4 regions of the Chryseobacterium sp. MYb328 genome follow, and region 3 is predicted to be linked to each of the others. Evidence: riboswitches for the same ligand, from Rfam matches in the RefSeq annotation. Region 3 holds a riboswitch; each other region holds the start of a gene.

Region 1 (8,082 bases), on a different contig from region 3:
ACGCCACAAGCGGTATAGGAAACGGAAAATATGTATTTATATCAGGACAAAGTGGTGGTGAAGACCTGCATCATCATCTTTCTGAAGACTTTAGACAACAAGTTCAGTTCGCGCTGAAAAATCTGGAGACGGTTCTTAAAGAATATCATTTGAAACCTGACGATATCCTTAAAATCACAGTATTGATTGTTGACCACGATCAGGAGAAACTCAAAATATGGACAGAAGAAATGCATAAAGTATGGAAAAACAATAAGTTTCCTGCCAGCACCTTAATTCCTGTTCCAAAATTAGCGTTGGATGGCATGATGATAGAAGTGGATGCTATTGCTTTTATGCCTTTGTAAATAATAGTCTTACCAGGCCTAGGAGTTGTTTGAATTTAAAACCATGTAATCAATTTTCATTGAGAAAACGGCAGTCCCTGCCTCCTTAGTTTGGAGAGCAGGGATTGATTTATAAACTTATCTTCAGCCCGCTTATATATTTTATACTTTAAAAGTGTAAGTCAAAGCGAAATACAACATAAAAAAACAGATCAATGTATAAATGCCATTAGTGATCATCAATACAGCTCCCAATTTCGTTTTTCTTGATGCAATGGCTAGTATCAAAGCTACAATGACAACCCCAACAATCAGGAACATAACAGCATTTTCCCAATCATGAGTAAACAATACCTCATCATACTTCATGAGTATCACTAATAAAATAATATGAGTAAGGGTAGCAAACAGGCTTAATTTTGATGTAGACATATGTATATTTTGTAAGCAAAGAAAGTGACATTTCAGTTTTTCATTGTCAGAATATCAAATATATTACATTCTGTTTCATCAACTGTATTTTTCAGGAACATTACCTATATAATTCGTTATAATGGTTTATAATATCACGAATGCTTTTCCATGCAGGATCATCATAGGCATTCATTTTAGAAATATCGCCTGCACTCATTGTGACGATAATCTTCGTGTCAATTCCGTCTACAGGCTGTACACTTTTTCCTTCTTTTACTGCCCGGAATAGTTTCTGATCAATTGTAGCAACCAGTTTCTTCCAGTCCTCAGGTTTCACTTCTCTGCTGTACGTCAGATTTTCGGCTTCATTAGCTGCTACCGTACGACGGTAATGAATAGAATCTTTATCAATTAAAGTGCTGGAAGAAAACCCCAGTCCTCCACCGGCAGAGATCATTTTTACGGATTGAATGGTTTCAGTATGTACCATAATATTGTCATCTGTTTTGCCCTTATTTTCTTTACAGGAAACAAACACCAACAATATAATAATCAATAGCTTGCCTAAAATATAATACTTCGTTTTAATCACTGACGGTATCTTCTTTTTCATATTATATTGATTTGGTAATCTCACGATTAATACATCTTAAAATAAACTAAACAATGAGACCATTCTTTAAAAGTATCATTAAAAATACAGAACGACAAGAAATAAAGGCATATACATAAAAATTGAGCCCTAAAAAGTGCCCAATTCATAGTGTAGTATATATAGATAGCTATTAGTTCTGTAGTTCTCTATTAAGTTTCTTTCTGAAAAGGATCAATAATGAGCCGAAGAATACCAGATAGGCAATATTGAATATCGCTCCCCCAACCCAGCCTGAATAAGGCAGTGGCAGCATTCCCTTTATTGGAATAATAAATAAGGTCAGCACAAATGGGGTCAATAAAGCCATCCATCTTGGAAGTAATGTTTTCTTCAAAAGGATACATACCGCAAATGAAATCCATCCGATAGCTAATACTCCAATGGCTGCTCCCCAGGCTATATTAAGCATTTTCATAAATTCTCGCCCCGTTTCTAAAAGGAATGGATGAGCCACCGGATCGGTATGATAGATTGCCTTATAGATTTCCCCCACATAAAAGAATCCGGCGTGGCCTAAAGGAGACAAAACAGCCCCTGCTAATAAAATCCAGTAAACAGCCACCGAATACCAGGTTTTGGTATCTTTAAAAAACTGGAAAACCAGCCAGCTTGCAGGAAGCAGTAGAGGTCCAGTGAGCGCTCCGATCAAAGCCCCAAACATCAGTCCCGGAGTGGTACCTTCCAACATCAAAGTTGCAAATCCTACATTTACCTGATCGGCATAAGTCTTTGAAAACAATGGATAATCTTCAGGATTAGGATCAAATCCTGCGACAAAAACATCACCGATGATCCAGCATACAGATACCATAATTGCGGCGGCAAAAGACCAGTTTATTTTACTTGAATAATTCATATTTCGTTCTTTAAATAATTTTTGATTCTAAGAAATCCGGGGTTATAATATATTTTCAATTTTCAAATCAGAATTGATGAATTCTACAGTCTGTAATCCTTTCCCTTGTATAAGCTCTAACCCTTCCTGATTGGTGAGCAAGCGGTTTAATACCTGAGTATTCAGACGATCGGTGCCTACCTTAATATTTTTCACTCCTACAATTCCGTTGGGATGATTAATTTCTTTGGGCCTGGGATTAGGAATATAAGCAGACATTAAAAAAGGAAAATCAATATCATCAGGCATCAGAAGTTCCCATTTAAGTTTATTTCCATCTCCATCTTTTCTTTTAGCCTTATGAAACCTGAACCCTGTATTTTCACTTTCGAAAAACTGTTTCTCTGAATTCAGGTTTTCCAATGCAGACTCCAGAGACCATTCACACCAGCCTTCCTCTATATCTTCCCATTGCCTCATCCGTTCTAAAACCGATTGATACCCAAAGACCTTCATCATCCATTTTATATAAACAGGAAGCCCGGAATTATGGTAAATTTCGATAAAAATGCCTTTCTCAAACCATATCAAAGCATTATAAGCCTTATCAGGGTATGCTCCATATTCAACAATAAAGCCTGCATCCTGTAGCTTTTTTACCGCAATATGTAAATCCTGCACCCGATACAATACATGACTTAGTTGTATATTATTCTTCATTTCTATTATTTTTTATTTGATCTTAATAGATAAAATCAAGCTTACTATTAAGAATCATTCTAAATAATTATTTATCTTTGTGCAAAACTAAGATGAAAATTGGGGCACACAGGTACGCAAAAGGGAGTAAAAAGTCCGCAAAAAGGAGAATTCTAATCATAATAAAATAATAATGGCATTACGGGTCTACGATGATAAAATTGGAGGAACATTGGTGGAAAGAAAATATCCCAATGCCTATTACCAGAACGATGGCGAAATCAGAGAGTGTATTACCCATCTGAAACCTCCTTATGGAAATGGTTTTTATCATGAGATCTGTTTTGAGAATGTTCACATTGGCTTCGGGAATGTTTCACTTGAAAATAAAGTATTACTGTACTTTGAGGCCGATTTCGAAAGTGTTGAAATGCATTTTTCATTAAAAGGAAAAAGCGCTGCTCTTTCAGAGAATTTCAACAATAAAGTTTGTTTTGAAAGTTATCAGCATAATATAATTTATGCCCATCAGATGAGTGGCCAGATGGAATTCGACGGTCATGAAATGCAGATCCTGGAAGTTAATTTAGCCCCGGATTTTTTTAAGAAATTCCTTCCTGAAGACTCTGAACTATTCAATACATTCAGAAATGCTATTGAGAAACAGCATTCATGTCTTATCAATCCGGACCATTGCCGGATCAGCCTGGAAATGTACCAGGTTCTGAACGACATCATTCACTGCGACAGAAAAGGTATTTTTAAAAGAATCTACCTTGAAGCCAAGGTGGCTGAACTTCTTCTTTTACAACTGGAACAGCTTTTTAATACTACTTCTTCCACCTCATCACTTCTTAAAAAAGATGAAGATAAAATTTATGCAGTGAGAGATTTTATCGTCAATAACCTTAATGAAAACTGTTCATTAATAGACCTTGCCCATCAGGTAGGAACCAATGAATTTACTTTAAAAAAGGGATTTAAAGAGCTTTTCGGAACTACCGTATTCGGCTTCTGGAATGATATAAAGATGGAACATGCAAAAAAAATGCTTATAGAAGGAGATCTAAGTATTAATGAAATTTCTGAGGTGATTGGATATAAAAATTCCAGACATTTTTCAGCAGCATTTAAGAGAAAATATAACATCATTCCAAGCCAGTTTAAATACGGAAACGGAATCAGCCGCTAAATTTTTTCTTATATTTTAAATGCAGTATTTTAGAAATTAACTCCAATTTTGAAGCTTTGAACTTATTCAGTATTTTCCTTCTGTTTTTAAATATGAAAAGTTACTACAAAAACACACCTTTTATTTAAATCAATTTAAAATTCTATCTTATTTGTTAACAATTTGGTAATTAAAAACCCGGGCAAATTCCAGATATTATTTTAAAAACATCAAAAGATACATTTCGTAATCAAAACGTTATCAACAAATTACATTCAATTAATTATTGTTCGCATAAAATATTTTGTCGTTTTCATAAAATGTCTATATTTACCACCAAGGAGTTCTTAACACCTTCTTTATCAACCGAAATTGGTAACACTTAGCTGTGTATTAAAAGGGAATCGTGTGCAAATCACGAACTGTCGCGCAACTGTAAGTAACAACAAAAAGGTTTTTATCAAATTCATATCCACTGTATGCTCCGGTATATGGGAAGGATGATAAAAACCGTTACAAGTCAGGAGACCTGCCTATTTCGAATTGACGATGCTTTCGCGGTTTGAAGCTTATAGTCAGGTATGATACGGTATGGATAATGATATGATAAAATAGTTTATCAACTCGTATTATTTTTTGAGATAGATAATAGCAGAACAACAGGTTCTTCTATGAATCTACCGCTCATCCGTGTCACCTTTCCGTAATTTTTCTTTCTCACAAAGCATTGTGAAGTCTGCAGGAACTTTTTATAGCGTTTAATGCATGTAAAAAGTAAAAAATGTACCTAACCCATTTCGATAATTCCTACACACCCAACAGATCTGTCAAGATCCTGAAATGCTGTTTCCTAAAAAACACACAGATTTTCTGTCTGTTGGCAGCAAATCGAAGCGATACTCATTATTCTCTTTTTACTTCCCTGCAATTAAATCATGATCGCTATTCTTCTCTATCTGTAAACAAATTTCACCTAAACCATAAATATTACAATGACTAAAAATGAAAACTGGAAGTCTCCCGGTACTCAATTCCGGAAGGCTATGCAAAAAGAAAGTCCTCTTCAGATTGTCGGGGCCATCAATGCCAACCATGCATTATTGGCCAAACAAGCCGGCTTCAATGCCATTTATCTTTCAGGCGGCGGCGTTGCTGCCGGATCTTTAGGAATTCCTGATTTGGGAATTACCACGCTGGAAGATGTATTAATTGATATTCAAAGAATTACCAATGTCTGTGATTTACCTTTACTGGTAGATGTGGATACAGGATTTGGCCCATCAGCATTCAACGTCGCCAGAACTGTAAAATCATTGATTAAAGCAGGTGCAGCAGCTTTACATATCGAAGATCAGGTGGGAGCAAAACGTTGTGGACATCGTCCAGGAAAAGAACTCGTAACCAAAGAAGAGATGTCAGACAGGCTGAAGGCTGCTGCAGATGCCCGTACAGATGAAAGTTTTGTAATCGGAGCCAGAACGGATGCTTTTGCCAATGAAGGGCTGGAAAAAACTCTTGAAAGAGCCATTGCCTATAAGGAAGCCGGTGCTGATTTTATTTTTGCCGAAGCAGTTCCTGATCTAAGTTTTTATCAAAAATTCGTTGATGCAGCGGGAATCCCTGTATTGGCCAACATCACAGAGTTTGGAATGATTGATATGTATACGGTTGATGAATTAAAAGATGCAGGCGTAGGATTGATCCTTTACCCTCTTTCAGCTTTCCGTGCAGCCAATAAAGCGGCCCTGAATGTCTATGAACACATCCGCAAAGACGGAACCCAGGCCCATGTATTAGACACTATGCAGACCAGAGAAGAACTCTATCAAAGCATTGGATACCATGATTATGAACAAAAATTAGATAACCTTTTTAAACAAAATAGTAATGTCAACGAATAGCGAACCAACATTCAAGCCTAAGAAAAGCGTTGCCCTTTCTGGAGTAGCAGCAGGCAATACAGCGCTTTGCAGCGTAGGAAAAAGTGGAAATGATCTCCACTACAGAGGATATGACATCCTGGATCTGGCTGAAAAAGCGGAGTTTGAAGAAGTAGCTTACCTTTTGATCTATGGTCAGCTGCCTACCGGAGCTCAATTGAAAAATTACAAAGCTAAATTAAAGTCTTTAAGAGGGTTACCCCATTCTGTAAGAAATATTTTAAAGAGTATTCCGGCAGCGGCACATCCGATGGATGTAATGAGATCCATGGTATCCGCTATTGGCAGTATTCAACCGGAAAAAGACGATCATAATATTGCCGGAGCGAGGGATATTGCAGATAAATTACTGGCATCATTCAGTTCGGGTTTATTATACTGGTATCACTATACCCATAATGGAAAAGAGATTGATGTAGAAACAGATGACGATACGATTGGAGGGCATTTTCTTCATTTATTACATGGAAAAAAACCTTCTGATTCATGGGTAAGAGCCATGCAGATCTCGTTAAATCTTTACGCCGAACATGAATTTAACGCTTCTACATTCACTAGCCGTGTGATCGCAGGAACAGGTTCAGATATTTATTCAGCTATTACAGGAGCCATTGGTGCTTTAAGAGGTCCTAAACATGGTGGTGCCAATGAAGTGGCATTTGAAATCCAAAGCCGATACAATTCGCCAGATGAAGCGGAAGCAGATATCCGTCAGCGCATTGTCAACAAAGAAGTGATCATCGGATTCGGACATCCTGTTTACACAATTTCGGACCCAAGAAATGTGGTGATTAAAAAAGTAGCTAAAGAACTTTCTGAGGAAGCCGGAGATATGCTGTTGTATAATATCGCTGAAAGACTGGAAACCATCATGTGGGAAGAAAAGAAAATGTTTCCGAATCTGGATTGGTTCTCTGCGGTATCCTATCATCTAATGGGAGTACCTACCCTTATGTTTACTCCACTCTTCGTTATCTCCAGAGTTACAGGATGGAGCGCTCATATTATTGAACAGAGACAGGATGGAAAAATTATCCGCCCAAGTGCTAACTACACAGGTCCTGAAAATAAGGAATTCATCTCTCTACAAGACAGAAAATAAACATATCACAATTAATAACTAAATTATAAAATAAAGATGTCATCACACATTTCAAATGAAAGACCCCAACCGGATAAAGTATTAACAGATATTGCAGATTATGTATTGAACTATGAAATCAAAAATGATCTGGCCTGGAAAACAGCCCATTACTGTCTTCTGGACACCATCGGATGTGGACTGGAAGCATTAACTTACCCTGCATGTACAAAACTTTTAGGTCCTGTAGTAAAAGGAACTGTGGTTCCAAACGGGGCAAAAGTTCCGGGGACACAGTTTCAGCTGGATCCTGTTCAGGCAGCGTTCAATATTGGAGCCATTATCCGTTGGTTGGATTTCAATGATACATGGCTGGCTGCAGAATGGGGACATCCATCAGATAACCTCGGTGGAATTTTAGCCACAGCAGACTGGTTATCAAGAACCCATATTGCGGAAGGAAAAGCGCCTTTAAAAATGAAGCAGGTTTTGGAAGCCATGATTATGGCCCATGAAATTCAGGGAGTAATGGCATTGGAAAATTCTTTTAATAAAGTAGGTTTAGATCACGTATTATTAGTAAAACTGGCTTCTACCGCTGTTGTCGGAAAGCTTATCGGTTTAACCCGTGATGAGATCATCAATGCTGTATCATTGGCTTTTGTAGATGGGCAATCTTTAAGAACATACCGTCATGCACCTAATACAGGTTCCCGTAAATCCTGGGCTGCAGGAGATGCAACATCCAGAGCAGTACGTTTAGCACTGATTGCTAAAACAGGAGAAATGGGCTATCCATCGGTATTAACTGCAAAAACTTGGGGATTTTATGATGTTTCTTTCAAAGGAAATGAATTCAAATTCCAGAGAGACTACGGTTCTTATGTCATGGAAAATGTACTGTTTAAAATCTCATTTCCGGCAGAATTCCATTCTCAAACAGCTGTAGAAGCGGCAATGA
Region 2 (8,082 bases), on a different contig from region 3:
GCAGGTAATGTAATGGTGGTAGGATTCACCATCGTAGAAGGATTTACGACAGTAATAGTGTACCCAGTTGGAATCTCATTAAAAACAGCATCATACCCAACACCATCTGTCTGCACTATGATATTACCTTCTGCTTCTACTACCTTTTCAGCTAAACGTGGAAATTCAATGCTCCCAACATAAGCGTTATCTGAAATATTATAAGCATTTACTTTCTTTTTACCGGAAAAGTTATTATTTGTTACAAAAAATTTATTCCCTGAAAATGCAATATATCTTGGATTGTCAAGATTCTCCGTTACTGTAGTTTGTACTTTAAATGTTTTTCGGTTTACAATATCAATTTTGTTAGGAATATTGGCAACAAGATATGCTTTATCTCCACTGAAACCTATACTCTGAAGTACTTTTCCGAAAGCTTCCCCTTTATTATTGTTAGCATAAATATTACTATAAACTGTTCCCAGATTGTTACTAATAAAAGTAACATCAGAAGTAGGTTTTGTAAAACCACCTTCATTAGAAACAAGTATTCCGTTTGTATAATCCACTTGCGTTTCAATTGTTTCAGCATCATTATCGCTGCTACATGAAACGTTAAAAAGTAGCATTGAAGCAAATGCAAGAGGTAAAATTCTTTTGATATTCATATATATTAAATTTTATTTTTAAAAATTGATATTTAAATTCACACTGTAATTTCTTCCGGGTAGCGGATAAGCAAACATAGTATAATAAGTCTGATTGAATATATTATTGATTTTAAAACCCAATGTATAATTCTTTAAAAATGTAGCTCCAACGCCAGCATTCATTATAAAATATTCTTTCAGAGCCTCACTTTTCTTCTCATTGGAGTCTGTATAAGTAAGCCCGGTAAACAATCCCTGAGCATATACTTTTATAAATTCATACTGATAATCAACATTTCCGGTAAATTTATGGAAGGGAACGTACATCAGCTGTTTCTTTTTTTCCAAATCCTGAGAATTTGTGTAACTATATCCTAAACCTACATTCAGAAAATGCTTACCAAAACGTTTAGCAAATTCCGCTTGGGTTTCTACTCCGTAAGATCTTACATGCTCTGTATTTACAGGGCTATAAATCCCTGAAAAATTAGGAAGCCATCTTATCATATCTCTGATATCCATATAATAAGGAATCACGGAAAGTTTGAAATCACCGACTTTAAACTGATTTCTCAATTCAAACTGGTAAGAGGTTTCCGGTTTTAGATCTTCATTTCCTCCAGGTCTCCAATACAGATCATTGAAAGAAGGTGCTCTGAAATTCCTTGAAACACTTAATCCAAGATTATACCAGCGTAAAGCATTCCATTTTCCTGAAAAAGAAAATAAAAGAGGTGACTTAGCCACTCCAACAAAATCCTGTCTTATTCCAGCTTCAATACGTAAATCAGTGGTAGGAAAATATCTTATCAAACCGGCAACAGACCCCATATTCCGGCTTACCTGATCTATTCCGGATCCATAGCCTTCGCCTTTATTCAGCTGGTATTCTCCAATGATATTGAAGTTCCATTTTGAGGTAAGAAAATAATTGAAATCATTCTTCAGAATATAGTTCCTTCCGGTCCCACTACTGAATTTAGGTCTTTCTATATCATTAAAATACTGAAAATTTTCTTCTGTATAAGCTACTTTAAAAGAGTTATTAAAGCTTGTTTTATTCCAGTCCCAGGAAATCAGGCTTCTTAGATTTTGAGTCTCATATTTCGTTTTCGTTTCCTTATCAAAGATAATTGGAAAATGTTGTTGTCCGTTAAACCATTCTGAAATCCATGAAATCTGATTATGAGGAGCTAATTTATAAGCGGCAGCAATATTAAAGTTCGTATTATAATACTCCCCGTTAAGATTTATATAATTCCTAGGTTCTTTGTTTACTTCGTAAGCATTCTCACTAACAGAATAATTTCCGGAAGCTTTAAAACTGAATTTCTCATTGCTGTAAGAGCCTTTAACAAAATTATTATAGGTATTGAAAGAACCTGCTTCAGAGAACACCGTTCCATGAAAACCTTTATTAAAATTAAGGCTATTATCCAGGTGAATGCTACCTCCAATAGCTCCGGAACCATAAGTAACACTTCCGCCGCCTGCCTTTATTCCAATCTGATCATACCCGAACAGGGAAAGATTGTTTACATCTCCCTGGCCCAGAAAATTGGAATTAACATTAATTCCGTTCCAGACAAAGGATGTCTGCTGAGCAGTAGTTCCTCTAAAAGATGGTGAAGCAGATCCACCACGTGCATTTTCTTTAATATAAATTGAAGACTGAAATCTTAAGAGTTCTGAAAGATTGCTGGAGTTTTTTTCAACCTCTTCAGCATTGATTGTTTTCACAGGATGAAATTGTTTCACCTTGTTCATCTGGCTATCGAAGATATAAATTGTATCAACAGCTTTCTCCTGTCCGAAAAGAAAGCAGCCATATGATGACAAAAACAGTATTAGAGATCTTTTTATATCCATATTATTCTACTTTTCCTCCGAAAGCAATATGTTTTTTGATTATTATTCTGGCAGGTCTCCTGACTTTCGCTTTCTGTGCCTTCCCGTTTTATACAGTGGCTGTGTACAGAAATTTTTATTGCGATCTACAGTTGCGGGGACAGTTTGGGAGTTTCACCCAATTCCCTTTTCATTCCAATATACTGGAAACCAAAATTTTTGCAAAGATAGTTTTTTAAATCTATTAGACAAGAACGGACTTATTTGGATATAACTGAAGTCGGGAAACTGAAAGTCATTTTTAATTTTACTATTCCTGAAAGTCGTCATAAAACTACTTAAAAAAGGGGGAAAAGATGGTATTATTACTCTTTATCATCTTTCACCATTTCCTTTTTCTGATATTTGTCAATTTACAAAAATAGCTACCTCCAATATTGAAAGCAGCTATTCATGGTATAACTATTATTAAAATTTGCTGATTTTACTTCTTAATAAATTTATGGTTCTGTTGTTTACCTCCTTTCTCTGAAAGCTGAAGTACATAGTTTCCTTTCGGTAAAGATGATACATCAATCTGATCCTCTATGGATGGGAATGATTTCACTATTTGTCCTACCATATTATAAACTTCTGCTTTTTCAATTTTTCCGGATCCTTTAAAGTATAAAATATCATTTACCGGATTAGGATAAATACTTATTGTGCTTTTATTTTTATCATTTTCTACATCTCTCACAGATAAATATCCTGTAAGGTCCAGATAAAATGCGACCATCTGATTAGAGGCATTCATTCCCATTCCTGCTATTTTTTTACCATCCTGAGAAATGGCCAATGGAAGCCCCATTATCACACCATTAGTATTAATTCCTAAACTTGTTGCATAGTCATTGAGGTTAATACGTCCACTCTCCTCTGTCCAGATAAAACCTTCTCCAGACATTGGTGGTGCTCCAAATGCCCTGTAAAAGCCGATAACCCTTGTGCCATCTCCAGAAACCCCCGTTGCCCCTCCTTTAAAAGAAAATGAAGCATTGGGGTGCGTTATATACGTCACTCCGGTTGCTGCCTTCCAGACATAAGGATTCGGATTTGCGGAACCAATAATCGTATTCCCGTCCGCGGAAACAGCTCCTGCTTCTCCTACATTGCTCCCGTTGGCATCCGTAATGAAGCTTTCCACCCCATCTATCCATTTTGCACCACTTCTGGTTCCTGTAGGTTCATCCTGCCATCCTACAACAACAGTTCCGTCTGCATTTATTGCATTTGCTCTCGAGCTTCGCCCGCTTACCATACTCCCCAGATCTACCACCCCGTTTGTTCCATCCCATTTTACAGCATGGGCATTTGCTGCAGTAAGCCATCCAAGTCCTACAATTGCATTTCCATCCGGAGACATTCCCCATGTAGAACTTACACTGCCATCCCAACCGGTGGGAACGAGCCCGCCTCTATTCGTCCAGGTAGCAGAACTTACTTCATAGGTTGAAATTTCATTAAAACCTGTCGCTGTATTGGTCACTGAAGATGCGATCTTCATTCCATCGTTAGAAACAACTGTTTTTCCGGCAGCCGGATATCCGTTTGATACTGTACCTATCTGTACGATCCCCGTATTTGCTGTCCACATAAATATTCCACCACCAGTAGTGTGCATGCTTACTACTCCTTTATCAGAAACCGCACCCACATTATAATTTCCAAGTCCCATTACAGTAAACTGAGCTTCCACTACACCAAAATTAAAAAAGAAACAAGCTGCTAATACCTTTATTGACATTTTATAAAAATTTACCATATATGATTATATTTAATATTTTAAATTACTGAAAACAATATTAATATTATATTTACTCAAACAAAAGAAATAGGCTTTCACAATTCGTGAATTTCAAAAGAATCATAATTTTAAAAACCTAGTAACCAAACACTTAAATAAATACCGTTTTGAAGACTTATTTCAGGAGGATTATTGAAAGAAACATGAAAAACAAATTGTTATTCAGAAAAATGTTTGAAAATAGCAGATGGATTTTTCTGCTGACCTTCGCATTCTCTTCCTTTATTGCCAAAGGGCAGACCGGTCCTGATTTTAATATTATAACAGATAAGGCATTCCAGAAACTATATCAGAATCCTGACGACTGTATAAGTTATACCCAAGGAATTCTGGTAAGCGATCAGGATATAGAGCATAAGATTATTCTTCAAAATATCATTTCACAGGCATTTGCTATGAAGGGAGACTATATGCAGTCTGTCAATAGTTTTTCTCAAAAAGAAGATCAGGATCAAAATCTTTCTTATTTCATGCAGGTTTTTGGTAACTATAATCTTGCAGACCAATATCAGAATCTGGGTTTATATAATCAATCAAAAAAAATCATTGCCAGCCTCTTATCAGATCAGAAACTTCTGAAAAGCAATCATCCAAAATTCAGGATCACCACAGCCAAACTCTATCAGCTACAGGCTTTAAATCTGGGCATTAACAGGGATTATCCGAATGCGTTAAAAAATCTTGACAAAAGTGATCAGTACATCAGTAATACTGATGATGAGAATAAAATCATACAAACAGAAAATAGGATTTTCCGTTCTTCTTATTTGATGAAAGAAAATAATCTGATTGAGTATAAAAACCTGATAGAAAGTATCATTTCTGACCTTGAGCAACAGCAAAACCAACCATTTTTACTCAGCTTAGCTTATGAAAATTTATCGCGGTACTATTTTTTGATACAGGATTATAAAATGTCTGCCCAAAAACTGGAACAAGGACTGTCGTTGATTGAAGACCTTCCTTTTAACAATTTAAAAATCAAAATCTACGAATCGTTGTCCCGAACCTATTTTGCTCTTCATGATGATATGAAATACCATCAATATAACAAATACTATAATGATTTAAGAATAAAAACAGACTCCAATACAAGAGAAGGAATACGGTATATTGTAAAACTGGTAGAAACAAATCAGAATAAAACACTTGAATTTCAGAAGCAAACTTATTTAACATCTTTCTGGTCTTCCACTCTGGTCATATTATTCATCGTCATTGGTTTGTTCATCTATTTTTTAATCATTAAAAGCAAAAATAGAGACCTAAAAAAGCAATTTGATTTCTTTGAAAAACAGAATACCCGAAAGGAACAAACAATATTACTATCTACTTCCATAATAAAAAATACAGCGGATTCCGAAAAGAACTCTCATAAAATTTCAAAGGAAAAAGAGGAAGAAATCCTTCAAAAACTCAAAGAATTTGAACAATCTGACCGATATCTGAATAAAAACATGTCACTTTCTTTGCTTTCTTCCCAATTGGAAGTCAATACCAAATACCTTTCGGAGGTCATCAATACCAATAAGGAAAAAAACTTCAATGGCTACATTAACAAATTAAGAATCAATCATATTGCTCAACTATTAAGAACAGAACCTACCTTTCTCAATTATAAAGTCAGTTATCTGGCTGAATTTTCAGGTTTTTCTTCACATAGTGCCTTCACAACCGTTTTCAAATCCGTTACCGGAATGTCTCCTAACGCTTACATTCAGGAAATCAGTAAAAATAAAGTATCATGAAACTAAGATTGAAAATTTTCTCGTTGATCCTTTTTTCCTATATTTTTATAAACGGTCAAAACACTTCGGATAGTTCTCTGTTAAAAAAAGCCAAGCTGGAAATCTATGACAATCCTGATAAAGCGATTCAAATTGGAAAGCAGCTACTGAAAAAAGACAGTGATCTCAAAACGTCTATTGAAATTTACATGCTCCTTTCCACCGCCAATGTAGCCAAAAGGAATTTTGATGAATCTTTAAAATATATTTTAAAAGCCAAAGAACTTTCTCAGAAAACGAATGACACCAAAAGCCAGGTAGGTGTCCTCGTAGCCGTTGCTATCCAGTATCAGCAAATGGAACTTTTCAGCAAAAGCCTTGAAACACTGAACGAGGCAGATCAATATCTGGCGAAAATTACTGAGAAAACACCTGAAAAATATATTGAAACAGCTACCATCTATGCCATAAGAGGAATGATTTATAAAAGTCAGTCCAATTCTGAAATTGCTCTGGAAAAGTTTCTGATCTCCATAGAAAACTTTGAGAAAGTGCCTGTAAAGAAAACAACGTATTCCAATATGAGTGTGGTCTATTACAATATTGGCTACTGCTATCTAAATCTTAACCAGATTGACAAGGCAGAACATTCATTTTTACAGGCAATAAACTACGCCGGAAGAAATCATGCAAAGAGCCTGGAAGCATTTGCATTAAAGGGAATATCTGAAGTACATAAACAGAAACATGAAAACCAAACGGCATTGGTCCTTTTGATAAAAGCTGAAAACCTCAGTAAAAATACAGGGGATATTATTCTGAATGAAGGTATTTACAAAGAAATGGCAGATAATTATCTGGCAATGGGACAACAGAATTTATACCAGCTGTATAATAAGAAATATTTTGAAATGCGCTTCAAAAGGAAACAAAATGAGCTGTCATCCATTAATCAGGTTATTGATAATCATAATAAAGAAACAATCATCAAAAGTCAAAAAATGGAATCCCGGTATCATTATATGAAGATTCTATCCTTTGCTATTGCAGGAATCCTTATCCCTATTCTACTCTATTTTATTCTAAAAATAAGAAAACAGAACAAAAGGTTTCAGAAAGAGATCCAGCAGATCATCCGGACCTCGTGAGTTACAATCAGATTTTGACAAAAATACCTCATCAACTTTATAGGAAGTTCAAATCAAAACATCTGTTGCTTAATCTGATAAAAAAAACAAAATTTGGTATGTTTTGATGAAATGACTTTTTATCTTCGCAAAAACTATTGAACTATTATGAATGAAAACTCAATAAAGACCTTAAGCATTACGGAGCTTTTGGGACATAATTTTTACATTCCTGAATACCAACGGGGATATAGGTGGACAAAAACCAACGTTTCACAATTGCTGGAAGACATTTGGGAATACCGTAAAAAAGGAATAGCTAAAACCTACTATTGCCTTCAGCCTGTAGTTGTAAAGAAGCATATATGGAAAGATATTGACGGAAACTCTATAGAAGGTTTTGAGCTTATTGACGGACAGCAGCGTTTAACAACTCTTCACCGGATTATCACCTATTTAACACTGGAATATCTTCACAACAATTTAAAATCTGAGGGTTATACTGATAATCTATATTCCATTTATTACAAAACAAGACTTGAATCCAAAACATTTTTGGAGACTAATGAAATTAACTGTACTAAACCTGATCTGTACTATATGAGCGAAGCTTATCAGTGTATTAAGGAATGGTTTGAAAACGGTGATAAAGGTATTCCAAGACAGGTAAAGGATGAAATGTTAAAAATTATCCTACCTAGTATCTCCCTCAATGATAAAGAGGAAAAAGAAACCCCTGAATGGAGTGTACAGGTAATTTGGTATGAAGTAAAAGATGAACAAAAGAAAAGTGAAGAACTGTTTACCCGTTTAAATCGCGGTAAAATCCCACTTACAAGTGCTGAACTTATTAAAGCTAAGTTTGTGAATTCTGACAGCTTCAAAGGAATGGATGAAGATGA
Region 3 (8,082 bases):
AGGCTTTGTTCTTCAGATAGAAGGCGGGAAAGTAGACTGGGCTGCTCACGCCAATGATATAGCCGCATTGATTCATGATCAGCTGGCATTTGATGAAGCTGTGAAAACCGTGATGGATTTTGCTGAAAAAGATGGAAATACCCTAGTGATTATCACTACAGATCATGGGAATGCCAATCCCGGAACCATTTATGGCGCTGATGCCACTAAAAATTTCAATAGTATTTCAAACTATCAATACACCAATGAATACATTCTGAATAAAATTCATAAAGATCATTCCGCTAAAGATATCAAAGACTGGATATTTGAAGCTAATAAGCTTGTTTTAAGTGATAATGAAGCCAAACATTTGCAAAGTTTTTACAATGGGCTTGAAAAAGAAGAAGGGCTTTATAATTATAAAAAATTACCGTTCAAACTTTATTCGGAAATTCAGAAAAGTCGGAATTCTGTAGGCTGGGTCAGTATGGACCACTCAGGAGATTATGTAGAAGTAGCGACCTTTGGACCTGGAAGTCAGCTTTTACAGCCTTACATTAAAAATACGGATCTGCATCATCTAATGCTGAACGCAGTCCCTTTATAAATTTAAAATTTTCATATCATATTTATATTTTTATTTGGTTTTAAAACAGGCTCTCCAAAATGATTTGAAGAGCCTGTTTATTTTGTACGAAATTGTTACCTCGTTTATTGAGAAGACTTTCTGCGGCGTGTAGACACTTTTTTATCCAATTCTTTGATATCCTGTCTCAATTCCCTGAACATTTCCTTGAAATTATAGCTTTCATAATCTCCGGGCTCAAAATCTTCCGGAAAAATTCCTGAAGCATACTGCCAGATCTCTACAATATCTTCAAACGGAATATCGTATGGTTCATAGAAAGAGTTATCTGCACTTACACAAATGGCATTTCCTTTATTCTCCTTAAAACGTTTATACGTAATTCCATCATTCTGGGTAATGAAAACATAGGTCTTACCAGGTTTAAGCTCATCGATTCCCTCTACATATTTTCCTACAATGTATGAACCACTTCTGAATGGAGGCATAGAATCTCCATCTGCTGGAAATGCTCTGTATTTTCCATTATTTAAAAAGGGAAGGGCAATGCGCTGAAGACTTTCAATATATCCCACATCACTATATCCCTCCAGATATCCCATAGAAGCTTTCTGAGGAATGATTTCTATGGTATCATTTCCAAGATCATCCACAGCTACAGGAAGAACAATTCTGTTATCCGGAAGCTTCAGCATATCTTCCGTTGAATATTTCTGAAGGTCTACGGACAGCAACAGATCTATACTGACATGAAAATATTTGGCTATCTTAATAAGAAGCTCCATTGGAGGTTCTGAAATTCCGTTTTCGTATTTAGAATATCTCACCCGGGAGATCGTAAGGTCATCAGCTACGTTTTGCTGAGAAAGTTTTCTCTTGGCTCTCAAAGAGCGTATATTATTTGAAAAAATTGACATTGATAGAAGTATGTCCACAAAAATACAAATTTTACGCCCTGTGGTCAATAATCAGAACAGCATTTACCATAAAATTTAGAGAATTTTATCACTTCTTAACTAAAGCAAGAAAAATCAGCTAATAAAGCACCTGTTTTTTACAGTTGCAGCCTCAGTTTTTACCTTTAAAACCTCATTTTAACAAACATTAAATATTAACCATTAAAAAGTTAATTTACATTGAAAATATTAACTCCAACATTTAAAATTTGAAATATGTTTTTTAAAATTTAGTGAATCAATCAGATACAAACAAAAATGATATACACAATGTTATTCATTTATATTAACGAAATATTAAATAATAAAATTGTTTAATTATTTTATTCAAAATAATATGAGTTTATTATTAATTATCATATATTTGTGATGTATTAATCATATAAAATTTTAATCATGAAAAATTTCAAAAAACTAGACAGAAACGAACTAAAATCAATTTCAGGAGAAGGATTACTTGATCCAATCGGAGGTTTACTAGGAGGTCTAGGAGGCGTTGTTGGTGGCGTTCTTGGAGGAGTAGGTACTATCGTAGGTGGCGTTGTTACCGGAGTAGGTTCTACAGTAGGTGGAGTTATCGGCGGTGTAGGTACTGTTGTAGGAAACGCTTTATGCCAAACACAGTGTGTAGTTAATGGTGTAATCCACATCAAATTATTAGAGTGTGGTTCTACTTGCTAATCAGCAACTCCATTAAAAATTAAAAAAGTATAGCCGCTCTATTCTTAGAGCGGCTTTTTTATTTTTTTATTCTGAATATGATACTAAATATATTACACCTGACAGGTTTTTAAAGCCTGTTAAGTTTTAGGTAAATAAAACAGTCATTTTATAAAGTCAAGCCCTGATTATTTTTTACTTCAGACATTACAAAGGTACTGTGTGTACTTCCTATAGAGTCTACAGAACCCAGCTTATTAAATACAAAATCCTGATAATGTTTCATATCGCGAACCTGAACTTTCAACAGGAAATCAAAATCTCCGGAAATATTGTAACATTCTGCCACTTCTTCAATTTCCAGGATTTCTTTTACAAAATCATAGCCCACAGAGCGGTCATGAATTTTCAATTTAATCTGGCAGAATACCGTAAATCCACGGTTAAGCTTTTCTGCATCCAGAATTGCTGCATATCTTTTTACAAAGCCTTCCTGTTCCAGTCTTTTTACCCTCTCAAAAACAGGAGAAGGTGACAGATTAATTTCCTTAGCAAGTTCTTTAACGGTCAATTTTGCATTGTTCTGAAGCAGTTTCAGCAGTTTTATGTCCTTATCATCAAGTTGTTCCACAGAATATTATTCTTTTATATTTTAAAATCACCCAAATATACAGAATTATATTCTTTAAAAATACAATTTAAAAGCTATATTAACCAAATAAACCCTGTTTAATTGCTAATATATTCTGTTTTAGTAATTTTACACAAAATTAAAATCTTTTATCAGACATACTATTGGTAAAAGATCGTTCTTTACAATCTTCATCAAACAGGAAAGGTTTTACTTAAGGTAGATTAATAGGGAATCGTGTGAGAATCACGAGCTGTCGCGCAACTGTAAGTAACACATCAAAGGTTTCTGTCCTTAGATATCCACTGCCAAAAGCGGGAAGGATGACAGAAACTGTTACAAGTCAGGAGACCTGCCTTTACTGAATTGACAATGCTTTCGCGGTCTGAAGCTTTTGAGTCATACAGATGATCTATTGCAGTACGTTTTATCTCCGGGTGAAACTGTACCAACTGCTTATATCACCTGATCTCAAAAATTTCTATCCCGAACAGCATTCCGAAGCATTCAAAGAGCATTTAAAATAAGTTTAATTTAAAATTTGTAAAAATGCAAACACACATTCTGGGCTATCCGCGTATTGGTAGCAAAAGAGAACTAAAAAAAGCCTGCGAACAGTATTGGTCAGGTAAAATCGTTTTGGAAGAACTTCTTACCGTAGGAAGATCTATCTGCAGCCAGAACTGGAACCTTCAGAAAGAAGCAGGAATCGATCTTATTCCCTGCAATGATTTTTCCTACTACGACCAGGTGCTGGACATGAGCCTTGTGGTAGGAGCTATCCCAACACGTTATCATGAGGTAGCTCTTAAAAAGAACAATTCGGAACTGGATCTTTACTTTGCCATGGCAAGAGGATATCAGAAAGACGGATTGGATATCACTGCGATGGAAATGACGAAGTGGTTTGATACCAATTATCATTATATAGTCCCTGAATTTTATAAAAATCAGCAGTTTAAACTTACCTCAGATAAGATTTTTAATGAATTTGCCGGAGCAAAACAGGCAGGGATCAATGCAAAACCTGTAATTATCGGTTTGGTTTCTTATTTACTTTTAGGAAAGGAAAAAGAAGAAGGATTTGATAAGCTGGATCTTGCCCATAATCTTCTTCCAGTTTATATTGATATCTTATCAAAGTTACAAAGCCAGGGTGCTGAATGGATTCAGTTTGATGAACCTTTCTTAGCCTTAGACCTTACTGAAAAGGCAAAAGAAGCCTATACTTTTGTATATACTGAGCTTAGAAGACAGTTTCCAAAACTTACATTCATTGTAACGACATATTTCGAAGGATTAAAGAACAACCTGTCTCTTGCAGCCTCACTTCCTGTGAATGTACTGCATATTGATCTGATAAGAAACCCTGAGCAGCTTGAAGATGCACTTGATTCTATTCCAGAAAGCCTAAGCTTATCTCTTGGAGTGGTAGATGGCAGAAACATCTGGAAAAATGATTATGAAAAATCTTTATCTATCATCAAAAAAGCAGTTGAAAAATTAGGATCTGAAAGAGTTTTCATCGCTCCTTCATGCTCTCTGCTGCATTCACCATGTGATTTAGATTTTGAAACCGGTCTTCAATCTGAAATCAAAAACTGGCTGGCTTTTGCCAAACAAAAAGTAAAAGAAGTGGTAATCCTTAAAGAGCTGGCTTCGGAAACTTCTGATCATAATATTCTTCTGGATTTTGAAAACAATAAAAAAGCCGCTTCAGACAGAAAAACATCTTTACTGATTCATAATGAAAATGTAAAACTAAGAGCATATTCTATTACAGAGGCAGATTCGCAAAGGAAAAATTCATTCAGTGTCCGTAAAGAGACTCAACAAAAGGCATTACAGCTTCCTTTATTTCCTACGACAACCATCGGGTCATTTCCACAGACTGCTGAAGTAAGAAGCTGGAGAGCAAAATTCAAAAAGGGAGAACTGACTGCCGAGCAATATGATACTTTATTAAAAGAGGAAACCCAAAAAACGATTCGTTGGCAGGAAAGCATCGGAATTGATGTTCTTGTTCATGGTGAGTATGAGCGTAATGATATGGTGGAATATTTCGGAGAGCAATTACAGGGATTTACTTTTACTAAAAACGGTTGGGTACAGAGCTATGGAAGCCGTTCTGTAAAGCCACCAATCATTTTTGGAGATGTCTCAAGGCCTGAACCTATGACGGTGTATTGGTCTCAATATGCGCAATCTCAAACCAATCAATGGGTAAAAGGAATGCTTACAGGACCTGTAACCATCTTACAATGGTCATTTGTACGTGACGACCAGCCCCGTTCCGAAACCTGTAAACAGATTGCTCTGGCGATCCGTGATGAAGTTCAGGATCTGGAAAAAGCAGGAATCAGGATTATTCAGATTGATGAACCGGCTATCCGTGAAGGACTTCCATTGAGAAAAACGGATTGGCAAGATTACCTTAAATGGGCTGTAGAAGCGTTTAAAATCTCAGCAAGTGGAGTAGAAGATGCCACCCAGATCCATACGCATATGTGCTATTCAGAATTTAATGACATAATTAAGAATATTGCAGATATGGATGCTGATGTGATTACGATAGAATGCTCAAGGTCTCAAATGGAACTTTTACATGCTTTTGCAGACTTCAAATATCCTAATGAAATTGGCCCAGGCGTGTATGACATTCACTCTCCGAGAGTTCCTTCCAAGGAAGAAATGACTGAACTGCTGAAAAAAGCTCAGGATGTAATTCCTTCGAACCAACTTTGGGTAAATCCGGATTGTGGTTTGAAAACCAGACATTGGGAAGAAACAGAAAAAGCCTTAATTGCTATGGTTGCAGCTGCTAAAGAGGCTTCTGTAGAATATGCATCTTAACTATTTTCAACCTTATATCAACCAAAAAGCATCCAAGTTGGATGCTTTTATTTTTTTAATTATTTTGAGACTGAAAACATTCACAATTTCAATCTATGATTACATTTAAATTCCTCCCATTACATACATGTTTTCCATAGTAGGAACGGGGCTTCCGCCTTGTTTTTCAAGAGTAATAGCAAACGCCTGCGCTTTTGAAATAGTAGCCAAAGCCGTTTTACTGTCTTTATCTTCAGTATACATTCCTGCATTTACCGGTTTCCCGTCTTCAAGAGCCCAAAGCTGATACTGCATTCCTGTTGGAGCTTTAGGGAGATGCTCACCATTAAGGTATACTTTTTTTGTTTTTCTATCCCAGAAAACCATTGCTTTGGCTTCCTGGTGCTTCTCCACTCCTTTTAACATCACCATCTGCATGTCCGGGTTGGAAAACATATCCAGTTTTCTATCCATTTTTTCCATGGCAGCATCCTGAGATTGTTTTTCTGCTGTCAGTTTTGTCATTTCCTGTTTTGTTGCAGACTGGTTATTCATCCAAACCAAATTCCCGGCTATACTTATAAGGAATAAAACAGATGCTGCAACAGCAAGAGGTTTCCAATTTCTTTTTCCCTGTATCTGTTCCGGATTTTTGATATCTCTGTCATCATTAATTTCCTGAATCTCTGTAGAAAGAGAAGGTTTCTCTTCCTCAATAGGAGACTGTTCCTGTTGGATTTTATTCCAGATTTTAGATTTCAAATCACTTGGAGGTGTTACAGCCTGAGCCGTAGCAAGATGTTCCAAAGTTATTTGTGCCTCTTCAAAAGCAGCCTTTACTTCAGCATTATTCTTCATCACACACTCCAAAATCCCTGCTTCCTCTGGAGAAGCATGGCCAAGAATATAAGATTCTATAATTCCGGATGATATGTATTCTTTTGTGTTCAATTTAATTTATTGATAATCTTTTAGCAAATCTTTTAATTTCATCAATGCATTCCGCATCTTCGTTTTTACCGTTCCCAGGGGGATCTTTAGTTTCTCTGATATCTCATGTTGGGTATATCCCTGATAGTAAGCAAGATTAATAAGTTCTTGTTTATCAACTTCCAGATTTTCAAGCACATTGTTAAACCCAATATAATCTGATGAGTTATTGGTTATTGATAGCTCTGTAGTGTTATATACGAAATCAGGAAGCGATTGGTTTTTAAGCTCGTTCTGGAATCCTTTAGATTTTAAATAATCAATTGCTGTATTTCGGGCAATATTAATCATCCAGGTATAGAACCTTCCTTTAGAAGCATCATATTGATGAATAGAATTCCAAATTTTAACAAAAACATCCTGAATAACTTCTTCAGTGTATTCTTTAGACTGAACAATACGAAGAACAATTCCGTACAACGCACCTGAATAGTGGTCATACAGATAATGAAAACCATTTTCGTTTTTTTCTTTTAATAAAACGATAAGTTCTTCCTCAGAATAGGTTGTTTTAATAGCAATTATTTTTCTATCCAAATGTAATAAAATAAAACAAATACTCAATAAAATCCGAAAAATCTTTTACGTCGTATATAGTTTCAAGAAAATATTTAAAAAATATTAGATATGAAGAGCTTAATATCAAAAACAGTATTGATCTGTTGTATTGCCCTATCAACAGAAACCTATAAGGCACAGGCAGATCATTTTAAAATCAAAAATCCTTATTACTCCCATACCGCCGTAAACCTGTTGAAGGTAAGTAATTCTGAATGGAAAGAGATTTTAAAACCCGAACTCTATGAGGTTGCCAGAGAAGGAGCTACAGAAACAGCATTTACAGGAAAATATTATGAGCTTGATGAAAAGGGAACTTATTATTGTGCCGTATGTGGAAATCCATTGTTTCTTTCCACTTCAAAGTTTGCGACCACTTGTGGCTGGCCTTCATTTTATCAGCCTATTCGTAAAAACAGTGTTATCTACAGAAAAGATACTTCTTACAATATGATTCGAACAGAAGTTCTGTGTGGAAGATGTGATTCTCATTTGGGACATATCTTCGAGGATGGCCCAAAACCGACAGGAAAACGATTCTGCATGAACTCAATCTGTCTTGATTTTATTCCTGTAAAAAAATAACAATCTAATTTACAGTAAGTTAAATAAAATTTCATTTTTTTTCAATCTAAAATAAAACCAATCTCGTAAATGACATTAAAAGCACAAATTAACTATAATTAATTTAAAAAAATATTACAATGAACACACGAACAAAAATCACAGTTTTAGCAATGATAGCTTTATCATTTGCTTTCAGTGGGAAGGTAACTGCACAAATGACGAAAGAAAAAACAGTAATGGTAGGAGGAGCGCCTATGTATCCTTCCAAAAACATTATTGAAAATGCAGTAAACTCTAAAGATCATAAAACTTTAGTTGCA
Region 4 (8,082 bases), on a different contig from region 3:
CAGCCATTAAGGTAAAGGATCCGCTATGCCATGGCGTATAAGGAATTTGTTCTCCATAATAGGTTTCTTTCTCTCCGCCATTGTTTGTTTTGTCCTGAGCTCTCTGATAGGTATACGATAATAATGGTTTAATTTTCACATTCCCTAACATCATTTCAGCCTGTACGTTTACATCTACTCCAATGATTTCAACCTTCCCAAGGTTCACCATCATCCAACGAAACATATTAGTGGTTGGCACTGCTACAATTTTATCTTTTACTTTGTTATAATAGCCATCTACTTTTACATAAAGACCTTTAAATAGGGAATGATCATACCTTTTCTGATAGGTAAATCCTACGTCATACTGATGGGTAAACTCAGGTTGCAGATAGGTATTTCCAACACTCGTATAATACAGGTCATTAAAGGTTGGCAATCTGAAGATATTTTTATAGAAAGCTCTGAGGGTAAGCTCTGGCATTGCTTCCGGCTGATAACTCATAAAGAAAGCAGGTGTCCATTCTCTCCTGTCATCAGGGCGCTTATTCATTTTTACTTCCTCAAAAGTAAATGTTCCTAAAAGACTTCCTAAAAACTTAAACCTGTTCCACTGGTAGGTAGAAGCTAAAGCAACAAGTGTAGTATAGCGGGTAGGATATGAAAATTTATACAAATTAGCATCCATATTATTATACTGAAAATCTCCATTCAGACTGACATCCCAATTAGGAGTGATAGAGTATACATTGGAAGAGGAAAGATAAACCTCCCGTTGAATATAAGTATTGATGGCGGGCATCGCAGACTGAGACAATACCGTATCGTTAAAATAAGTGTAATCGTAAGCAAACTTTGCCTTCAGCTGAGTTTCAAGCTTAGGAAACAGCTTTTTCCTGAAATTGGCCTGAACAAAATAATTTTCATCAAGCATTCTTGCTCCTCTTGCCTTAAAACGGTTCTTCACAATAGGTGCCGGAATACCACGGTTTGAAATATAACCATACCCTCGTATATTCCAGCTTCCGTTATTTAAAGTTCCATTAAGAGCAGCTTCAAAGCGTTTTGCTTTAATGTCGGAGTCATATCTTTTGGAAATAGTATCAGAAGCAGTAGCCCCATTAGGATATTTCCTGCTATAGTGGAACTTATAAAGCCCATCACTTTGGAGAAATTCTGCACTGACGCTTGCTGAAATTCTTTTTGAAATCTTTTGCTCTAAGCGAAAAGAAGGATTAAATAAATCAATAGAAGCACTTTTTGCTCTGATCAGAAGATTGGTTTTCCTGTTTCCTGTGAATACCGGTGTTTTGGGTTGTAAATAAATAGATCCTGACGATCCGAAGTCTTTTGCCGGTTGAAAAATTTCACTTTTCTGACCATTGTACAACGAGATCTCTTCCAGATCATCCAGAGAATATCTTCCCAAATCGACCACTCCGTTCTGAGCATTCCCAAGCTGGATTCCATCATAGAAAACACCTACATTCTGGCTTCCCATACTTCGGATATTGACCGTCTTCAAACCACCCATTCCACCGTAATCTTTAATCTGAACTCCGGAGAAATACCTTAATGCATCCGCAACAGAATGACTATTAAGCCTTTCAAGCTCTTCACCCTGTAAGACCTGTGCAGGCAAGATTTCTTTAAAGTTTTTTTTGTAAATATTGACAGTCTTTATGACTTCTCCTTTGATACTGTCTTTTTTTCTGGTTTGAGAAAATAGAATTTGAGAGGTTAACACGAATACCGTGAAAACAATTGTATGGAATTGAAATGTAGTTAGTTTTGCTATCATTAGCTCATTCATGGATCATGATGACGCTAATGGATATAAGAAAAGCAACGACAAAGCACAGCTGTTACTGCACAGAATCATTGTTGTCCTAAGCTTTATTCCACGAAAGCGTCAAACGTTTATTATTTCTGGCAGGTCTTCTGACTTACTCCGTTTTTGAAATCCTTCCCATTCCTAAAAACAGTGGATCTATTCTTCAAAAACTTTGGTGCGGAGCTTACAGCAGCGGGTCTGTTCCAGATTTTCACCGGATTCCCTTTTAAGAGCTTATTATGGCTCACCAAATTCCGGCAAAGATATAAAATTCTCACCAGATACGATGGCATGCAGAATAAAATGATTATCAATTAGTAAACATGAAAAATCCCGCTAGATTGTAACGGGATTTAAGCAATCAATTTTTGTTGAGTTTTTCTGTTTTTACCCGTGATTATTTTTTTACAAATTCACGATCACTAAGCGTTTTCATAAACAGGATAAGATTTGTCTTTTCCTGCTCCGAGAGAGGAATTCTGTTTCCATTATTTTTAAAAACAGGATCAAGGTTATCTGCAGATAAAACACCTTTGTCAAAATAATCAAGGACTGCCCTTAATGTTGGGAACTGTCCATAACTTCCATAAGGTGCTGTATATTCTACATTTCTTAAAGAAGGAACCCGAAAACTCATATAATCTGCCGGAATACCCGTAACCCTTCCACGGCCGGCTTCATTGGTATCCGGATTTACAGGAAACCCAATATTCCTGAAACTCTGATCAGTAAACAACTCTGTATTATGACAACCCGCACATTTCTGTTGAAAAGTCTGATATCCCAAGGCTTCATTTTCTGTAAAACTTTCTCCTTCTTTCCGTTTTACCTTATCATACTTGCTATTGGCAGAAATCAGAGTGTACTCATACTGTGCAATACTCTTATAAATCCTTTCAGCAGTAATGGCTTCATCTCCAAATGCTTTTCTGAATAAATCTTTATACATCATATCATCCCTTATTTTCCCTATCACTTCCAGAATAGAAGACCCCATTTCTTCATGAGTAATAATAGGAACCAACGGCTGTTTTTCCAATTCAAGGATATTGCCATCCCAATTATAAAACTTCATAAAGAGCATATTCTGAATAGCGGGAACATTTCGCAACCCTACTCTATTCTGAATTCCTATTCCCTGTGCATTATGATCTGCAAAAGAATTTCCCTGAATATGACAGCTGGAACAGGAAATAGTATTATCTGCACTTAACCTTTTCTCATTAAATAATTTCTCCCCTAATTCTACTCCATATTTTGTAGGTTTATTAGAGTTCACCGAATTGTTTAGTTCCGGAAACCCAGACGGAATATTGAGCAAGACCTGTGGATTATCGTCAGAAATAGGTTCGTAACGATCATTATTACAAGATATTAACAGAATGAAAATGGCTAAAAAACTTAATCCTTTTTTCATTGCAGCAGAGAAGAGTCTAGTTTTCAACACCACTCACTGAAAACATTCCGGAAATATCACTTGAACCATTTCCACCAAGGTTATCAACAAATTTTACCATTTGGTTAGCAGTATGAATATTCGGAGTAGCATTACCATCTGATCCTGTTCCCGTAACCAATACAATCGTATTAATTTTCCCCGTTAACAGTTTATCAAAATCTGCTTTAATAATAATTTTAGGCGCTTTGTTATCTACAATGGCATGTTGAGAAAGATCTAAAGTCACATCTCTATATGCATCTACTCCCTGGGTAAAATTACCTTCTGATCCTTTTATAGTACTTCCTGTGTGGATAGACATCTGTTTGTTATCTACTCCATAAAAACCTTCGATTTTTGTAAAACGATACCCTGCTCCCCATTCCCACATCATTTGGGTATCGTTAGAACCTACAGTGGCATAGAACTTTGGAAATCTCACCTGATCCAAAACATTCAGGTCTTTTTTTACTCCTAATCCGAATTTGATCTTTTTATACTCTCCGGCAGGGATATTACTCAGCAAATAACGAAGCGTTTCCGGTTTTGATTGGTCAATCACGGTAGCGCCCTGATCCAGATCATTGACTTTATAAGGAACTTCATTACCATCTGCTTTTACCAGACGAATATTACTGATCACATATTTCAATTCTGAAAAATGATGAACTTGTCCTTCTGCTGAAGTATTGATAGTGGCTGTACTTGAAGTGGCACCTCCGAGAACAATCGTTTCATTTCTAAACGTATTCTTGAATTCAAGGGTAACATTATTGGCAACAGGATTATCATCACTGTTTTGGCAAGAAATTACACCTAATGAAAAAGCGGATAATAGTAGATATTGTTTTAAGTTTTGCATTTTAAAAATTTTAGTTGTTGTTGTTTTAATTAAAGTTTTTGTCATCTTTAAAAGTTGAATTTTAAAGACGTATAAATATTACGCCCCATTCTTGGGATGTTTCCCCAGTCTGCATAGGTGCTGTAATATTTGTTTAACAGGTTTTCGGCTCCTACCTGAAAAACGGTTCTAAGTTTTTTGATTCTGAAAGTATAATCCATGGAAAAGTTCCATATGGTATATGCCGGCGTCTGATCTTCACCATATTCCGGACTGTAATTGAGCTGGATAAAATCTCCATTTATAGAGGTCTGAATTCCAAAATTCCCATGGGTATAATGTAATGAGGTCAGATAGCTTAAAGGGCGGATGAAAGGCAGATTTTTTCCTTTATCATCCCTTCCTCTTGCATATGTTATCGTTCCTTTCCAATGTAAATCCGAGATAATGCTATAATTTGCATTCAGAGACATATTAAAGAGGGTCGCATGATCCAGTGAAGTATAAGCCTTCACTCCTACGGATTGATAATTCATGGGACTTCCCAGACTTAAAATTTTTCCGATAATATAATTCTGAATATAGAAGTAATTTACTTTGGCTTCAATACTCATTTTTTCATTTTTAAAACCTGCACTGGCATTGGTTTCGTAAGAAATTTCATTTTTTAAATCAGGGTTTCCAATATAGTCATAGCGGTCAAAGCTGTTGTAAATATAATATCCATATCCTTCTGAAACGGAAGGTGCTCTGTGTCCGTAACCAGTTCCTACAGAAAAATTAAAATGATTATTGGTAAATTGGTAACCTGCATGTAAACTGGGAAGAATTCTTGTTTTTTGCTGTGATGCTCCAGGATGGAAGATCCAGTTAAATTCGGCATATTTAGACTCATTATAATTCAGCCCTAATGATCCTCCGAAACTCAACCGGCTTTTATCTGAGATATCCCATTTATTATTCATCGAAAGGCTGGCAAAACGTGTGGTCACCCAAGGCCAGCTATAAGCAAACATAGTTCTGTTCTTTCTATCCTGCGGATACATCCGCATTTCTGCAATAGATGTATTATTGTAGGCATTGATCTCTATGTCTGAGGTATACCTTTCCTTAGTGAGGTTCATTGAAGAAACCAAACCATAGGTAGTACTCCAGCCCGGCATATCCATGTGTACCAGATTTTCAGGGCGGTTGGTATCATCCATATAATGTTCAATGGTATTGAAATAGATTTTTGTATCCCAGGATTTTATTAATCCTTCTTTAAACAATTGCCTGTAAGACGCTGAAGTAATCACTGCCCTGGAAAGCCATAAATCCATTGGTAGTGCGGGAAATCCAACGTTTTTTGCCATATCAAAAATCGCATCCACTTTAATTGAAGATAAGGGACTTGTTTTGTAAGCTATTCCAATTCCGGTATTGAACTTATTATATTGAGAGTGATTCACTTCGGCATCGTTTCCGTCATAATAATTACCAGCTTTCCGGAATGAGATACTCCCATCTACCACAAGCTTTTTCCCGGAATAGGAAATATTTCCAAGATTGAAAAACTGTTTATTATTGAATTCAAAACCTGTCTGATAAGTTCCATTCCATTTTTTTTCAAGACCAAAAGAGGTACTTTTTCTTTTCAGATCAATACTTCCGGCTACTGTTGCTCCGTGTGAACTCCCTTCCTGACCTGATTTTATATCTATCCCTGAAAGATTATTGCTTTCCATATACGAGGTAACAGGATCCATTTTATCAGTACAGGCTCCAAAGATGCGCATTCCATCAAGGGTAATGACAGATCTTTCCGTACTCATATTATTGAGTAAAGGTTCCCATGCATATGCACCCCGTTTTATAAAGCTTATTTTATCAGAAGATGCCAGAAATTCATCCACTGAAACAGCCATTTTCATATCCGTTTCAATCTTCTTTTTATTGCTTTTTACTTTTACCTCAGCTAAATGGGCAATACTGTCTTTTTTTACTTTTTGGTGTTGTGCATTGATTGTCACTCCCAAAAAGATCAATATAATTCCGAACTGCTTCATAAAATCAGAATAAAGTATCAATAAACAGTTCACTTTTGGTTCCCGGAACACCAGGTGTAAAATCTGTTGAAACCTTAGTTCCCTTAATGATCTTACCATTTTGATTCAGCATGATAAAATTTAAAGTCCAGTTTCCTGTCATTGTATAGTTGACAACACCATGATACAGTCCGTCATCCCCTTGTATTAAATCCTGATTATTAGGAGAGGAATGATTTCCCATTGATGGTTCCGGCATTCTCGGATCCAATTGCAGCGTATATCCATTTACCACTGAATATGAAAACTGTGAAGGATCGGGAAAATTTCCGGCAGGAATAGTAGGTTTATTATATTTATAAATTCCTGCTACCAATTTGTTTTCCGCCACTTTAGGTTTTTGAGGGGCAATAAGTGCAATATAATATTGCCCGCCATCATTTCCTGTAAACGAAGTCATATTAAGATTCTTATTGCTTTGCTCATTTACCGCAATATCTTTATTGACCGTATATGTTACCTCTTTCACTTTGAAACTCATATAAAGTTTCCAGCTTAGAATGGAATTGCTTTTATCCGTAAATACAGAATATCCTGAATAATACTTTCCCTCCGGTTTATAATCCAAAGCGTATTGATAAGGGCATGATCTTTTACTTCCATCAGCATTCGTCATGATGGGTAAAAAAGTAGTGTTTGAAGCAGTGATATTTTCATTAGTCTGAGTATTGGTAATCTTTACTCTGATTTCATTATACCCCTGGTAAAATGTTCCGTTTAAAGTCTCAATGCTTATTTTATATTGATCTCTATTGATAGCCGTTGCTTCTTTAAACTCATAGTGTTCCGGAACGGCTGTATTGATTTCGCTTTCATAATCCGTTTTGTCGAGGGTGCAGGAAATAGCCATCAACAGGATACTCACTACGAAAAGTTGATACATTTTCATTGTTGATTTTTTAGTTGGTAAATACAATAGATATACATTGAATGCAGAAACATCCAATATTTTTTACCACAAAAGGCACAAAAGATTTTTAAAGCTGATCAATAAACCGTTTAGAAGTGCACATAAGCTTTTTTGAAAATCAAAAAATTTCAAGTTTTGTGAACTTTTCGCCCATAAATATTTTAGCTTACTTAAGCATTCTTAAATAAACTTTTGTGGTAGTATTTTATAGATAAAACTTAAAAAACCGGTGGTTTGAAAATGAGATTCAGAAACAGAAAAGAATAAGCTGTTTCATAGATAAAGTTGAAATTGGAAAGTATAATTTTTCCAGGGAAGGTAACCTCTGTAATCTCAGGAAGTGTATAGATATCAAGAATTTTCTGCCCTGAGTTTTTTATTTTATTGAAAGGAATGGATTCTGTCTCGTTATTGGCTTTTGCAAGCTCTTTACTCAGGTAACATTTTCCATTACAATGGAGTTCTGGCTTACTTTTATTGACACAAAGAGTATTAACGATATAATCATAATTTACAGCATACTCAGCCAGAGGTATCAGAGGTCTGAATACCATATAGCCTATAAAAAGTATGCTGTAAATAAATTTCATGAATTATTTCTTGCTTAGAGCCTCTTCATATCTTTTGCTGACTTCTTTCCAGTTCAGAACATTCCAGATTGCTGAAAGATAATCTGCTCTCTTGTTCTGATATTTCAGGTAGTAAGCATGCTCCCAAACATCTATTCCAAGGATAGGAGTTCCTTTTTCTTCTACGATATCCATCAAAGGATTGTCCTGATTGGGAGTAGAGGAAACGAAAAGTTTTCCGTTTTTATCCACAGAAAGCCATGCCCACCCTGATCCGAAACGGTCTGCACCAGCCTTGCTCATTTTTTCTTTGAAAGCATCCAGACTTCCGAAAGTTTCATTAATAGCCTTTGCTAATTTTGCAGAGGGTTGAGTATTTTTTTCAGGAGTAAGGATAGTCCAGAAAAGCTCATGGTTATAA

What was found. Region 3 has a riboswitch for cobalamin ahead of metE (5-methyltetrahydropteroyltriglutamate--homocysteine S-methyltransferase). Riboswitches for the same ligand answer to the same signal wherever they lie in the genome.
Region 1: it holds a riboswitch for cobalamin, as region 3 does, so the genes downstream of both, prpB (methylisocitrate lyase) here and metE (5-methyltetrahydropteroyltriglutamate--homocysteine S-methyltransferase) in region 3, are expected to answer to the same signal.
Region 2: it holds a riboswitch for cobalamin, as region 3 does, so the genes downstream of both, WH267_RS18370 (TonB-dependent receptor plug domain-containing protein) here and metE (5-methyltetrahydropteroyltriglutamate--homocysteine S-methyltransferase) in region 3, are expected to answer to the same signal.
Region 4: it holds a riboswitch for cobalamin, as region 3 does, so the genes downstream of both, WH267_RS04745 (TonB-dependent receptor plug domain-containing protein) here and metE (5-methyltetrahydropteroyltriglutamate--homocysteine S-methyltransferase) in region 3, are expected to answer to the same signal.

The regions. Positions count from the first base shown of each region.
Region 1 is NZ_JBBGZQ010000002.1:183,544-191,625, reverse strand. It holds gene WH267_RS02875 (RidA family protein) at 1-347, shown strand, start outside; gene WH267_RS02870 (hypothetical protein) at 489-758, opposite strand; gene WH267_RS02865 (hypothetical protein) at 859-1,353, opposite strand; gene WH267_RS02860 (DUF6796 family protein) at 1,526-2,251, opposite strand; gene WH267_RS02855 (VOC family protein) at 2,294-2,950, opposite strand; gene WH267_RS02850 (helix-turn-helix transcriptional regulator) at 3,123-4,121, shown strand; cobalamin riboswitch at 4,457-4,651, shown strand; gene prpB (methylisocitrate lyase) at 5,093-6,001, shown strand; gene prpC (bifunctional 2-methylcitrate synthase/citrate synthase) at 5,988-7,142, shown strand; gene WH267_RS02835 (bifunctional 2-methylcitrate dehydratase/aconitate hydratase) at 7,179-8,082, shown strand, end outside.
Region 2 is NZ_JBBGZQ010000021.1:492-8,573, forward strand. It holds gene WH267_RS18365 (hypothetical protein) at 1-650, opposite strand, end outside; gene WH267_RS18370 (TonB-dependent receptor plug domain-containing protein) at 669-2,501, opposite strand; cobalamin riboswitch at 2,534-2,710, opposite strand; gene WH267_RS18375 (T9SS type A sorting domain-containing protein) at 2,965-4,266, opposite strand; gene WH267_RS18380 (helix-turn-helix domain-containing protein) at 4,470-6,074, shown strand; gene WH267_RS18385 (tetratricopeptide repeat protein) at 6,071-7,201, shown strand; gene WH267_RS18390 (DUF262 domain-containing protein) at 7,349-8,082, shown strand, end outside.
Region 3 is NZ_JBBGZQ010000041.1:10,120-18,201, forward strand. It holds gene WH267_RS24490 (alkaline phosphatase) at 1-589, shown strand, start outside; gene WH267_RS24495 (XRE family transcriptional regulator) at 694-1,485, opposite strand; gene WH267_RS24500 (bacteriocin-like protein) at 1,921-2,205, shown strand; gene WH267_RS24505 (Lrp/AsnC family transcriptional regulator) at 2,354-2,815, opposite strand; cobalamin riboswitch at 3,004-3,189, shown strand; gene metE (5-methyltetrahydropteroyltriglutamate--homocysteine S-methyltransferase) at 3,365-5,668, shown strand; gene WH267_RS24515 (anti-sigma factor) at 5,774-6,598, opposite strand; gene WH267_RS24520 (RNA polymerase sigma factor) at 6,605-7,174, opposite strand; gene msrB (peptide-methionine (R)-S-oxide reductase MsrB) at 7,265-7,780, shown strand; gene WH267_RS24530 (fasciclin domain-containing protein) at 7,900-8,082, shown strand, end outside.
Region 4 is NZ_JBBGZQ010000003.1:157,813-165,894, forward strand. It holds gene WH267_RS04745 (TonB-dependent receptor plug domain-containing protein) at 1-1,783, opposite strand, end outside; cobalamin riboswitch at 1,897-2,083, opposite strand; gene WH267_RS04750 (cytochrome-c peroxidase) at 2,214-3,233, opposite strand; gene WH267_RS04755 (MbnP family protein) at 3,250-4,116, opposite strand; gene WH267_RS04760 (TonB-dependent receptor plug domain-containing protein) at 4,164-6,143, opposite strand; gene WH267_RS04765 (hypothetical protein) at 6,148-7,071, opposite strand; gene WH267_RS04770 (hypothetical protein) at 7,311-7,682, opposite strand; gene WH267_RS04775 (superoxide dismutase) at 7,686-8,082, opposite strand, start outside.